DNA from 3 places in the Fructobacillus tropaeoli genome. Region 2 is predicted to be linked to each of the others. Evidence: riboswitches for the same ligand, from Rfam matches in the RefSeq annotation. Region 2 holds a riboswitch; each other region holds the start of a gene.
What was found. A riboswitch is a leader RNA that binds a small molecule or an ion and turns the genes downstream of it on or off. The one in region 2 is predicted to bind thiamine pyrophosphate.
Positions count from the first base shown of each region.

Region 1 (4,577 bases), on a different contig from region 2:
CCGAGATGATGTCGTAATGGGCATCGCCATCCTTGTCGGCTACGAGTGCCTGTCGTTGGCTAGTTTCTTCAACGACCTCCAGGGTCACTTGGATAACCCCACCTGCATCCGGCTTGGTCGAAAGGACCGCTAATTCCAAGGAATTTAGGGCGGAGCGAAGATCGCCGTTGGTTGCCTGGCTAAGGTGGGTGAGGGCTTCGTCGGCTAGGTTCACTTGATAGTTGCCAAGACCGTTTTCTTTATCCGTTAGTGCCCGTTTGATGGCCTTTTTGATGTCTTGGTCACTTAAAGGGTGGACTTGGAAAATTTGGGTTCTGGAACGGATAGCTGGCGTGACGTTTAAGTACGGGTTTTCCGTCGTTGCACCAATTAAGATGATGGCACCCGATTCGAGGTGGGGGAGGAGAAAGTCTTGCTTGACTTTGTTGAGACGATGAATTTCATCTAAAAGCAGGACGACGGTCCCTGACATCTTTGCTTCCTCAGCAACGACCTGCAGGTCCTTTTGCGAGTCGGTCGCCGCGTTTAAGGCCCGAAAGGCAAAGTTTGTCGAACCGGCAATCGCCGAGGCAATCGAAGTCTTACCGGTTCCAGGTGGACCGTAAAGAATCATCGAGGAAAGACGCTTGGCTTCCACCATCCGCCAAATGATTTTATTTTCGCCGACTAGGTCTTCTTGACCAACGATTTCTTCAATTTTTGTTGGCCGCATCCGGTAGGCCAGTGGTTTTTGTCCGAGCATGAAGACTCCTTTATCAGTGTGACTTTGTCTTGATAAAAAAGAAGCCGGTTGAAACCGGCTTCGTCAGGTTACAGGTCAATTGATTCCTGGTTTACGGCTGATTTTGCCGCAAGAACGACCGCGTAGGGGTCATCAGTTTGTGTTGTTCTTTCAAAATCGGATAGAAGGGTGTAGGGGTGATTGGTGCTGACGGCCATTTGCAAGTAGTTGATGTAGGCATCACCACAAGCATCCTGGTCAATCAGTAAGGTCGTATCCGGCCAGTTGGCCATCCGTGCCTTGAGTTCATCTTGAACTTGGCTATCGTCGGCCTTTGATTCTTTAACGGCCGCGACTACTCGTTCACGAAAAGTGCCTAGGTAAAGGCGCTGTTCATCAGGGTTAATCTTGGGACCACCATTACCTTGCTGCCCCTGTTCTAAACGGCTGTTAACATCATCCATTGGGTTATCCTCCAATTACTTTACTACAGACAATTATACGGAAAAAGCTGTAGAGATTAAAGGCTTGTCTGCTATTTTCGGGTGTTATCCAACATTTGTCGGTGGATTGACCTAGTCTGTTGATTGCCGCTAATGAAAAATCAGTAACGATGAAAATTTTATTAGAATTGGTCTAGTAAATCCAGTGGAATTTTGTCCTGCTTCTTGAGTAGACAGGCTAAAAAATCCATGTTATATTGATTTCGAAAATTGAATACGAATTATCTGGGGTGCCGGTTGGCTGAGATTATACCCATTGAACCTGATTAGATTAACGTCTGCGTAGGAAGATAGTGATGATAGTTTTTTTGAAAGCTGTTTTTGCGTTTTTGACGTGGAAACAGCTTTTTTTGTTCAATTTTTAACAAAAGTGGGTAGTGGCTGGCATGAAAAACTGATTTTTCGGTGGTCGGACCCAGAAGGGAGAAAAAAGATGGTGACAATTAATGGCGAACAGATGGACAACGTCGCAGGTGTAACGGTTTTGAGTCTACTTGAAGAGCAAAACAGTCATCACGAAAACGTGGTTGTCGAACTCAATGGTCAAATTTTATCGAAAGCGGCTTTGGCTGAAACGGTGCTGGTTGAGAACGACAAAGTAGAAATTATTGCCTTTGTAGGTGGGGGTTAGAAAAAATGACAACGATTGCAATTGATGGTCAGGCGGTGGAATCCGTCTACCTAAAAATGAAGGATCGCAATGTGGCTGACAGTCAGGAGAAGTTGGCAGCCGCCCATGTGACGATTGCCGGTTCGGGAGGACTAGGATCAAATATTGCCATTGCGCTGGCCAGGGCCGGGGTTGGTCATTTGACCTTGATTGATTTTGATGAAATTGAGCATAGTAACTTGAACCGTCAGCAGTTTAAATTAAGCCAGGTTGGTTTACCAAAAGTCTTGGCCCTGAAGCAAAACATCTTGGAGTTTAACCCCTTTGTGGAGGTGACGACTTGGCAGGAACGAGTGACGGAGGGCAATGTGTTGAACCTCTTTACCGGTGCTGATATCATCTGTGAAGCCTTTGATGATCAAAATGCGAAAGCAATGCTGTTAAGACGGGCGCAAGAAGTTTTGCCAGAGACACCAATCGTGATGGGCAATGGCTTAGCTGGTGTTCACGATGCCAATCAAATTCAAACCGTCCGGCAAAGTGACCATGTTTACCTTTGTGGTGATGGCCAGACCAAGGGAGCAGAAGGATTGATGGCCGCTCGTGTCCTGATTTGTGCGGGGCACCAGGCGAACCAAATCCTACGTTTAATTCTAGAAAAAGAGACAGTAGAGGAGTAAAAAATGTCGACAAATGATCCATTGGTCATCGGTGGCCATCAGTTTGAATCACGCTTTATTTTGGGATCTGGTAAGTACTCATACGAGTTGATTGACTCAGCGGTTAACCATGCCAAAGCGGAAATTATCACGATGGCTCTTCGCCGAACGAGTGTAGCTGAGGAAAATATTTTAAATTTTATTCCACAGGGGACAACCATCTTGCCAAACACTTCGGGGTGCACGAACGCTGAGGAGGCAATCCGGATGGCGCGAATTGCTCGTGAACTGAGTGGGAGTGACTTTATCAAATTAGAAGTGATTCCTGATAAACAGTATTTGATGCCCGATAACTATGAAACGTTAAAGACAACCGAGGTTTTGGCCAAAGAAGGCTTTATCGTCATGCCCTATGTCTTGCCTGATTTCAATATTGCGAAGCAATTAGTCGATGCAGGTGCAGCTGCCGTCATGCCATTGGGCGCACCAATTGGTACTAATAAAGGGCTTTCGAACAAAGATTTGATTCAAATTTTAGTTGACGAGATTGACCTGCCAATTATTGTGGATGCCGGAATCGGCCGTCCAAGTCAAGCAGCCGAAGCCATGGAAATGGGTGTCGATGCCATCATGGCCAATACGGCAATGGCAACAGCGGGGGACATTCCTCTGATGGCCGAAGCCTTTCACTTAGCGATTGAAGCTGGTCGCAAGGCCTACCTGGCCAAACCAGGACGAGTATTGACGAAAAAGGCGGCACCATCATCACCATTGGCAGGCGTGAGCCTTGGTTAAAAAGGAAAGGAACGACCATGATCCAGCCGAAACGGGCAGGGCTTCATCTATCATTAGCACAGAAAATCATCTTGATTAATTTTCTTGGTTGGGTTTTTATCTATGCCGATCGGACAATCTTAAATCCAGTGATGCCGGAAATTCAACGATCTTTTGGTCTGAACCATGCTGAATTGGGACTGATTTCATCTGTTTTTTTTTAACCTACACGGTTAGTCAGTTGCCGTTTTCACGTCTAGCGGACGGTCATTCGAAGAAGGCTATCGTCGCTTTGGGCTTTATCTTCTTTGCGGCAATGACTTTTTTCTCGGGTATCGTGCCAACCTTTACTCTTTTTCTACTGGTGCGGGCCCTGGTAGGCCTAGGGCAGGGTAGTTTTTACGGCCCAGCCTATGGATTAATTAATCAAAACCTTAGTGACCGCCATGCAACTTTGGGCATGGCCATTATTAATAGCGGGCAGGGTGTTGGACAGATTCTGGGTACCTTACTGGCCAGTACGCTGGTGATTCAAAATCAGGACCACTGGTCAACTCCTTTTTTAGTGATTGCCTTACCAACGGTGATGGTCGGTTTCCTGTACCTGTATGGCTTACCTAAAGAGGGCCGGTCAATTCGGTATGGGGGAAAGTCGGTGAATGCACGCGGTGGCCAACAGCAATCACTCATCTCGTCGTTAGCAGCAAAATTAGCGCCAAAAATTTGGCGACCATTCTTTAAGCGGCCGCTAATCGGTGCTTATTGGCTTTTGTTTTGCTCGATTTATGGCCAAATTGCCATGTTAACTTGGTTACCGACCTTTTTGTTGGGAATGAAAAATATTGACCAACGTTTTGTCGGTTTGATTGCTTCGATTGTGCCCTTGATTGCCATTCCAAGTGCCTTAATTTTGGCAAAAAAATTAGATCAAACAGCACATGCCAGGCGGTTTCTATACCTTTTTGTACCGTTATCAGCCTTGGCATTGGTGTTGGGAAGCTTGAGTCAAAATTCAAAGCAGATTGTTCTGGCACTGATTTTGTATGGGTTGACCGGGAAAATGACCATTGACCCACTATTGTTGCAGGTCATTCGCCGCCATGCACCAAAGGGGCGAGTTGCCACAACATTTGGCCTTTATAACTTTTTGGGGATGTTGGCCTCGATTACGGCGCCATATCTGACGGGCTGGTTAACGGATGCGACGGGGTCTTTGGCGGTTGGTTTTGATTTGGCAGCGGCCTTGCTGTTGTTGGGATTACTTGGTTTTGGATTGAGTCAGAGAAATGCAGGATAAAAAAATTACTGAC
Region 1 covers NZ_BOJU01000003.1:7,082-11,658, reverse strand. Annotated here, with positions in the region: gene FT12353_RS04115 (replication-associated recombination protein A) at 1-742, opposite strand, end outside; gene FT12353_RS04110 (YueI family protein) at 811-1,185, opposite strand; TPP riboswitch at 1,441-1,530, shown strand; gene thiS (sulfur carrier protein ThiS) at 1,658-1,855, shown strand; gene thiF (sulfur carrier protein ThiS adenylyltransferase ThiF) at 1,861-2,514, shown strand; gene FT12353_RS04095 (thiazole synthase) at 2,518-3,288, shown strand; gene FT12353_RS08505 (hypothetical protein) at 3,306-3,491, shown strand; gene FT12353_RS04090 (MFS transporter) at 3,509-4,564, shown strand; gene FT12353_RS04085 (Zn-dependent hydrolase) at 4,554-4,577, shown strand, end outside.
Region 1: linked by a shared signal. The riboswitch ahead of thiS (sulfur carrier protein ThiS) and the one ahead of thiW (energy coupling factor transporter S component ThiW) in region 2 are both predicted to bind thiamine pyrophosphate.

Region 2 (4,577 bases):
GCAAGAATACGCCACATTGCGTGACCATAATTATCGGATGCTCCCCTATGCAACTGAAATTTTGCAACACCTGCAAGATCAATATACGATTATCGCCGGTACGAATGGCCAAGACGCTACTCAACGCCTTCGCCTCAAGGAAACTGGCTTAGACCAGTACTTTGACCAAATTTTCACTTCTGAAATGATTGGTGCTTCTAAACCCGACGCAGCATTCTTCGACCGCATTTTCCAAGATAACCCACAAATGACCAAGGAAAATACGGTGATGATTGGGGACGGCTTAACGTCCGACATCATGGGTGGTCAAAATTATCAACTCGACACGATTTGGATTAATCCTAATCACAAAGAAAGCCCGGCAGAAATCAAGCCAACCCAGGTAGTTGAGGACTTGCCAACATTGGAAGCACTCTTGCAATAATGAAAGCTGCGATTCTATCATCGTCAGCTCAAAAAAAGTCAGACCCGCAAAGGTCTGACTTTTTTTATTTTTGGTACTTACCAATCTTTTGGTCAATCGTTAAGATCTCACCATCAGGCTGATAGGCAACCTTGATATAGGCAGAAACCTTCTTGGCACCCGCTCGGACAGCCACGTGTTGGCACTCTTTGACAATATCCATCAACTGATTATAATCATCGCCTTCAATCGTTGTTTCAAAGGGGCCAACTTCATAACGTAAGCCAGTACTCTGAATATAAGCAATCACCTCATCGACCATCCGACACAATTCTTGGTCATTTTCGGCCGCTGGTAAAACCTGAATCGCTACACTTGCACTCATTTATTTTCTCCTTTTACTACAGTCGCAAAATCAATCGTTTCGTCTGCTAAATTTTGTAAATCAGTCCACTCTTTCTTTGACTGATGGTCGTAGACACCAATCAAATGAAAACCCGCCCTCTTTGCAGTTGAAGCCGCATACAGTGCGTCCTCGTAGACTGAAATCTTGTTCGGTTGCTGGCCAAAATACCGTGCAGCAGCCTGGTAAATTGTAGGTTGCGTTTTATCCTGCCCAACATCTTCACAGGAAAAAACAAAGTCAAAAAATGGCAGCAGTTTCAGACGACGTAGACAGTCTTTGGCCAACACCGAGCTACTAGCGGTTGCCAGAACGATTTTGCGACCAGATTGGTATGCATTTTGTAAGTATGCATACACGCCAACCTTAAGCGGAATATCATTTCGATAGTGTTGGTCCATCAAAGCTCGCATCTCCTGCGCCAAGCTCTCTGCTGTGACCGGTAACGCAAATAACTCTTGTATAAAGACGGCCGAATCCGTCAAAGTCATGGTTTGAATCCGGTCATGCAAGTCTGCTGGCAACTGGTCAATGCCATGTCGGTGAAGCAATTCAGTGGCTAAATTCTCCCAAAAAGGCATGGAATCAACTAATGTGCCATCGAGGTCAAAAATCAGATATTCCTTACCGCTCATCGCTCACTCTCCCCTTTACCAACCCTATTACCAAAACCGCCCTGATTGACCGTGATTATTTAATCCAAGCTCGCTTGCATCCGCTTAAGCAGTCCCGTCTTCTGAAAAATCAGAACCACTGCCAATCCCATTCCAGCACCGACAATGGCAGCTGGTGTGTAATATGGCACAAAGTAATACCACTTGTGGACGTCCAAGCCATAGAAAATCTTCATCAATGGATAAGAAGTCAACGCCCCTAAAATACCCGTTCCAATCACTTCACCAAGGAAAACCAGGTAAAGGTTGTGGGTTTTACGATAAATCAAACCGCCAAGGATGGGGCCAAAAATAGCACCCGTCACGGCTTGAATCGTCCGACCGGACATCATTCGCAAAATACCACAAATCAAGGCACTAGCAAAGCCATACCATGGCCCCACCAAAACGGCGGCTAAGACATCAACGAAGTGTTGGAAAGGTGCCATTGCCGGGAAATAGACAAAACTATTTAAAACATAGGCCAAAGCAGCCAACAAGGCCGTCACTAACATCTTCTTCGTTGATAATTTTTTCTGTGTCTTCATCTGAAAACGCTCCTTTTAAAATCAGTGGGGTAGCGAAAAACAGCGCTCCTTTCCCACTCTTGCGGTTAAACCAGTCAGGCAGACCCTGTCTAGTAGAAAGTTCGGTCGAGACTAATTGGTCTCCTCTCACGCCGGAACACGGCTTCCCATCGCTGTTTTTTCAGGATCAAGGCGCTCCCCTTCATCCCGCCACGGCATCATCACCGTGAATTGTTCACTACCACTCCTTTCTGATTTGAAAGAAAAAAATCGAGCACCCCAAAACGGAGTCCTCGATTACAAAAGTGATACGATTTCCTCCGCCGGCATTATCCGGTTCAGGTGTTCGGGTCAATGGTTTACCATCCTCTCAGTCTGTTACACAAACTCCCCGATCGATTTTATTCAAAATAAAAGGCCGCCCAATTTATTGGTACGGCCAATTGTTGTTCACTGAAACAAACAATTTGGAACCGCTAAAATGGGTGACTGAACAATGAAGGTGACCAACATGATGGCAACCTTCATTGCCCAACGAGAATGATTATACTCATTTTAGCGAAAAAAGACAACTATTCTGTCTGATATTTCAAAATTGTTTGTTTATTTACTAACTTCCACCACAACGTCTGCAAAATCATGGTTAAAGCTAGCTGTCCAGGTTCCTTCCGTTAGATGTGGGGGCAATAGGAAGGTTCCTGAGGAAACTCGTTCCCCCGCATGCAAGGTCTTTCCTTGCGCTGCCAATTTTTTAACTAGCCATTGCAACGATTTAAGTGGATTACCCAAAACTTCGGCTGAACTTCCTTCAGCGACCACTTCGCCATTATGGGCCAAATGGGCCTTCACATCCTCAAATTCAGCAACGGTCAAAGATGTACTTTCTCGTTCTGGTCCATAAACCACAAAACCGCCAACCGCTGCATCTGCCATGACTAAGTACTTGCTCAACGATGGGAACCAGTCCGTAAACCGGGCATCAGGTACTTCCACACCAGCTGCTACAGTCGTTTTACGACGCAAATCTTCCAAAGAATCGGTAACTTGCAAGTCTTCCTTGGCCTTGAAGACCAATTCCACCTCTGCCAATGGGTCCAACAAATCGCTCTTCAACGAAAGATTGGCTGGTGACTGAACAAAATGATTCTGCACCTGAGCCCCATACAATGGTTCGTTTGAGTCGAACATATCTTGCGTTTCTTGGCTAGTCAAACTGACCTTGTAACCCCCAAGTGGCTGATTTTTCAATTCCATCAATTGGTCTTGCACTTGATAGGCAGTTTGATCATCACTGACAACCTTCTCCCATTCCGTCATCTCAAGCGGTTGACGTTCTTGATAAGCATGATAGAGGGCCTGCGCCAATTTGTCCTCTTGCTTTGCTGGTACTACCTTTACCTTGGTCTTCAATTCAGTCATTGTCATAATTAATGCTCCTTTCAGTATACAAACAGCTCACGACGGTACGAAACTTCACGGTGCCCTCCTTTTCTAAAAAATCAGCAGATAAAAAAGCGCCCTTAACCACGAAAAAAATCGTTGTTAAGGGCGCTTACGCACGGTACCACCTTAATTTGTTGAACGGTAAAGTCCAACCTCAAACGTACGGCCAAAAAAGGCGATACGCCGGTTTGATAACGGTACCAACCGAGCAAGACTTACTGATTTCAGTCCGCTAGCTAAAGAATGATCGTCTTTGAGTTTGAAAATGACGCCCTTTCACCAAACAGGCGCTCTCTAATCATTTTCTCACTCAGACAGTTCTTATTATCGCTTGTCTTTTCTATCTGTTGATTCGTAGTTTACAACTTTATGAGCGAATGTCAACCCTTTTATCATTTATTTTTAATTTAAATAAAAAACCAAGGATTTCCCCTCGGTTTCATTTCAAATCAAAAAATACTTTGAATGTTCTGATGACCAGTTGTTAAATCATAGATTTGATTGGCTGATTGTTCAGGATGAGCTAATACTTCTGTGACAAAGGCAGCAACATCTGCTCGCGAAATTTGCAAATCTTCTTTGGGACCAGCAAAGTCCACACTCAATGAAACCCTGCCAGTACCAGCAGTGTCCAAAAGCAGCGTTGGGCGAACAATCGTATAATCCAAACCGGAATTTTGCAAATACAAATCAGCATAGTGCTTCATCATAAAATAATGATAAATACCGGATGCAGACCACCGACTGCGGTCATCTGCTCCAGCAGCTGAAACCATCACATAGTGGGCAACACTAGCTTTTTTGGCAGCAATCATTGTTTTAATGGCGCCGTCCAAATCAACTTCTACCGTTCGTTCGATGCCACCCTTGTCTCCGGCACCTGCCGTGAAAACAATTTGGCCAACTTGATGGTCCATGAAAAATTGGGCCATCGCTTGTTCGTCGCTATCGAGGTCAAAATAAACTCCCTCAACACCGGCTAAATCAGCCACCGTTTGCAATTGATTTTTATTCCGAAAGGCCGCTAAAACTTCCCGCTGATTTTTGGCTAAGTCTTGAACCAAAATTTGGCCAACCTTACCGTGTGCACCGATAACAAGTGTCTTTGTCATCAAAATCTCCCTTCACTTAATCCAAAATTGTCAAAA
Region 2 covers NZ_BOJU01000001.1:97,314-101,890, forward strand. Annotated here, with positions in the region: gene FT12353_RS00450 (YjjG family noncanonical pyrimidine nucleotidase) at 1-424, shown strand, start outside; gene FT12353_RS00455 (thiamine-binding protein) at 489-788, opposite strand; gene FT12353_RS00460 (HAD family hydrolase) at 785-1,441, opposite strand; gene thiW (energy coupling factor transporter S component ThiW) at 1,501-2,007, opposite strand; TPP riboswitch at 2,285-2,390, opposite strand; gene FT12353_RS00470 (2-keto-4-pentenoate hydratase) at 2,590-3,411, opposite strand; gene FT12353_RS00475 (SDR family oxidoreductase) at 3,879-4,541, opposite strand; gene FT12353_RS00480 (nitroreductase family protein) at 4,558-4,577, opposite strand, start outside.

Region 3 (4,577 bases), on a different contig from region 2:
TGCGCGGAAAGCTTTATTGCTAGAACAAGCAGAAGAGATGCAGGAACGAATTAATCAAATCCAAGCCGCCCACGATCATTTACTGTACAAAATTGACCATTACGAAAGCCACATGCGTCAGGCGGAGAATCGTTTAGAATAGAACGCTGAAATCGTTTGATAACTGGTAAAGATGTCTGATTTAGAGAGGAAAAACGAATTTTCGATAAATTAGAACGACTTTATTTGTCCCTTTGTTTTATTTGATACTTTTTTGAAAACTGTTGGATAAGTGATTGACAGAACGCTGTTTTATTGGTAAACTTTAATTACAATTTTCACATAGCTATATATTAGGAGGCACTTTTAATGAAAGTTGCAGTAATTGGTTCGACGCACGCCGGCGTGTTTGCCGCTAAGCAGATTAAGGCAGACCACCCAGACGCTGAGGTACACGTGTTTGAAAAGAATCAAACAGTTTCTTTCTTGTCATGTGGAATCGCCCTTTGGATTGGTGACAATGTTTCATCAACTGACAAGATGTTTTATGAAACGCCAGATTCAATGGCTAAGCAGGGCATTTCAATGCACATGCAAACGCTTGTTGAAGCTGCAGACTTGGAAGCAAAGACTTTGAACATCAAGGACTTGGTTTCTGGTGCCCAGTCAGAAGAAACTTTCGATAAGATTGTCATTACTACTGGTTCACGCGCTATCAAGCCTCGTATCCCAGGAATCGATTCTGACAAGGTCTTTGATTCAAAGACTTGGGATAACGCCAACGCCTTGAAGGAAGTGACTGAAAAGGTCAAGCGGATTATCGTTATTGGTGCCGGTTATATCGGTGCCGAATTGGCAGAACAATTGTCAGTTAACGATAAGGAAGTCACCTTGATTGATGGTTTGGACCGCGTGTTGGCCAACAACACAGCGCCTGAATTCTCATCTGTTTTCCAAAAGGCCTATGAAGACCATGGTGTTAAGTTAGCGCTTGGTCAGATGGTTTCAGGATTTGAAGACACTGCTGATGGTATCAAGGTTACTACTGATAAGGGTACTTACGAAGCTGACATTGCCATCTTGGGTATCGGTTTCTTGCCAAACACTGCGATGTTCCGTGACCAAGTTGATATGTTGCCAAACGGCGCCATCAAGGTTAACAAGTTCATGGAAACTTCTGTCAAGGATGTCTTTGCTGCCGGTGATTCAGCAACCGTCTTCTACAACCCAACACAAAAGGATGACTACATTCCATTGGCAACCAATGCTGTTCGTCAAGGAATCTTGGTTGGTAAGAACATTGCAGAACCAACGATGGCTTACCAAGGTACACAAGCAACATCAGCTGTTGAATTGTACGAAATGGCTTACGCTTCAACTGGTTTGACTGTTCAATCAGCAGCTCGTAAGGGTGTTGAAGCAGATTCTGTGACAATTTCAGAAGACTACCGTCCTGATTTCATGTTGTCAACAACGCCTGTTAAGGCTTCATTGACTTGGGAAAAGGGTACTCGCCGCATTGTTGGTGCTGCCTTCTTGTCAAAGCATGACATTTCACAAGCTGCCAACGTGGTTTCATTGGCAATCGAAAACGGCATGACAATTGATCAATTGTCAATGACGGACTTCTTCTTCCAGCCAAACTTCGGTCAACCAGTCAACTATGTTTCATCAGTTGCCATGGCTGCCGTTGCCAAGGCAAACAAGTAAAAATCAGCTTTTTCAAGCACTCGGGCACTAAACCGAGTGCTTTTTTATTTGAAAGCCCTTGCATAAAGGCCAGAGACAGTGTAAGCTAATAAAGTAGTAAATTTGAATATAGCGATCTGGGGTACCATTTTGGTTGAGAATTAAACCCATTGAACCTGTTAGGCTAAGACCGACGAAGGAAGATCCACACAAGTTTTTTATGACCACCCGTGTTGGACTCTGCCCAGGCGAGTGGTTTTTTCATGCCTTCTTGTTTCCCTGGACGCAAAGGAGAGAATAATGAAACAAAAGTGGACGCTACAAAACGTGATTTTGCTGGCTTTGATTGGGATTATCTTCTCGGTCATTTACTGGATTATGGATCCGGTTTACCAAATCGTTAACAGTGGCTTGGCCGTGATTGGGTTGCAAGCCTTTACGAATGAAATCACGCTTGGTGTATGGATGATGGCCGGACCATTGGCTTCTTACATCTTAAAGAAGGTTGGTGCAGGCTTTATCGGGGAAATGCTCGGGGCTGCCGGTGAAATGTTCTTGGGTGGTTCTTATGGAGTTGGAACGCTCTTGTCAGGCTTTATCCAAGGAATCGGTTCTGAACTTGGTTTCGCCTTGACGGGTTATAAGAACTGGTTTGCTGGTCTTTGGTTGTCAACTTTGACTGGAACAGTTGTTACCTTTGGTTGGGACCTCTTTAAGTCAGGTTATATCCACTACAAGTTGGGCTTGTTAGTCGCTTTGTTCATCGTTCGTTACCTATCAATCTTCTTCTTCTCAGGTGTCTTGGTACACTTGATTGCCAAGTTGTTGGATCGGTCAAAGTTGTTGTCCCACGAATAAGGAGGACAAAAAATGGCAATAACTGCCAGAAACCTCACGGTGGCTTATCGTGACCAAGCCATCATTGATGATTTAAATTTAACGCTTGAAAAAAAGACCCTGACCCTGTTAATGGGGCCTTCCGGGTCAGGAAAATCAACTCTGTTAAAGGCTTTAGCGGGTCTTTACCCCCAATATGGTGGTCAGGTTAGTGGTGAAATTGAAATTGATCAAGCGGCGATTGCCACACTGAAGGCGAATGAAAGAGCCAAGCGCGTGGCTTTGCTCTTTCAAAATCCCGATGACCAGTTTGCCATGCCAACGGTGCGGGAAGAATTTATTTTTGCACTGGAAAACCTCGAATTGGATAAGGACGAAATTGATCAAAAGACGGCCTGGGCATTGGAAAAGGTTGGTCTGACTGATTTTATCGACCGGTCCTTTGTGACTTTGTCCGGTGGGGAAATGCAAAAGGTTGCTTTGGCGGAAGTGTTGGCCCTGGGGGCCGACTATCTGTTGCTGGATGAACCGTTTGCTTCTGTCGATAGCCAATCGCGAGAAGACCTCCAGGTTTTGCTCCAACAGTTGAGCCAGGAGGGCTACGGCATTCTTGTTTCCGACCACGACCCGGCCGGATATTTCGATAAAATCAGCCAGTTTTATCAGCTAAAAGAAAAGGCCTTGGTGTTGGTTCCTGAAAATGATTGGAGCCAATATGATTATCAAAAGCAGACGGTAACCTTAAAGCCGGTCGCTTTCAGCGACCAAGCACAAGATACTGCCTATCGCTTTGATAACCTGCGGATTCAAAACGGAGAACGGTTGGTCTTAGACCAGGATATCTTGCAAATCTTTGCTAAGGGGATTACCTTGCTGACCGGTCCAAATGGTGTCGGCAAGTCTTCCGTTCTGAAGACGCTGGCACGACTCCACCGCTATGAGGGTTCTTTGACCTACCAGGACCAAGAAGTTCACGCCTGGAAACCGCGTCTCTACTTTGGCCAGGTCGGTCTGCTGTTCCAGTCAGCATCCGACCAGTTCTTAAACATCACGGTTGATGAGGAACTTGACCAGGTGATGGCCAAGAGCCACCACGCTGATTTCTGGACAAAAGAGGTCTTGAACCAGTGGTTGTCCGACCTGCATTTGACGGGATTGGGTGACCGGTCGGTTTACACGCTTTCGGGTGGCCAGCAGAAGAAATTGCAATTGCTGTTGATGCTAATCATGGCACCACAAGTGCTGTTCTTAGATGAACCGCTGGCGGGCTTGGATGAGCAGTCGGTGGCAGTCGTTTTGAACCTGATTCAGACCTGCCAACAGGCGCTCGGATTGACCATTTTGGTTGTTTCTCACCAAACAAGGGACCTGGTCAACATTGTTGACCGTCACTTGCGCTATGAACAAACGGCGATGGCCTACCAAGAGGAGGTGCTCGTATGATGAACGCCACACAACGGATGATTTTGGCCTTGGCGATCTCGTTGGAAATTTCGTTGACCAAATCAGTAACGCTAAACGTTGTCCTCTTTTCGGTTGCCTTTTTGCTATTGCTGATCCGGCGCCAACCCCTTAAGAAGATTGGTCTCTACGTGGCCATCGCTATCATTCCGGTTTTGGGTTCGTTCTGGTCCTTTTACCTGTATGGTCAGGGAACGGCGGCAGAAAACTTGCATTTTGGTTTGGTGATGGGGAGTCGAGTTCTCGTCTTTATCTTTATTGGGGCTTGGTTGACAATGGGGATGACACCGTACGTCCTCTTGGCCTCACTGCGCCAAAACCTGAAGATGTCGGCGACCTTTACCTACGGAATTTTGGGTGCACTAAACTTTATGCCGCGGTTTAAGCAGGCCTTCTCGTCGATTCAAGCGGCGGGGATGATGCGTGGTGAAGTGTTACGGTGGTGGCAGCCAACGCTGTACTTTAAGGCTTTGGTTCATGCCATTAAGTGGTCGAAGAACCTAGCCATGGCCATGACTTCACACGGTTTCCAGGAAGGGGCCTCACGGTCGGCTTACCGGGATTATCCAATGGCAAAATCAGGCTGGGTATTGATTGTTTTGATTTTGATT
Region 3 covers NZ_BOJU01000002.1:109,424-114,000, reverse strand. Annotated here, with positions in the region: gene FT12353_RS02655 (MerR family transcriptional regulator) at 1-142, shown strand, start outside; gene FT12353_RS02650 (FAD-dependent oxidoreductase) at 349-1,689, shown strand; TPP riboswitch at 1,797-1,887, shown strand; gene FT12353_RS02645 (ECF transporter S component) at 1,969-2,526, shown strand; gene FT12353_RS02640 (ATP-binding cassette domain-containing protein) at 2,539-3,948, shown strand; gene FT12353_RS02635 (energy-coupling factor transporter transmembrane component T family protein) at 3,945-4,577, shown strand, end outside.
Region 3: linked by a shared signal. The riboswitch ahead of FT12353_RS02645 (ECF transporter S component) and the one ahead of thiW (energy coupling factor transporter S component ThiW) in region 2 are both predicted to bind thiamine pyrophosphate.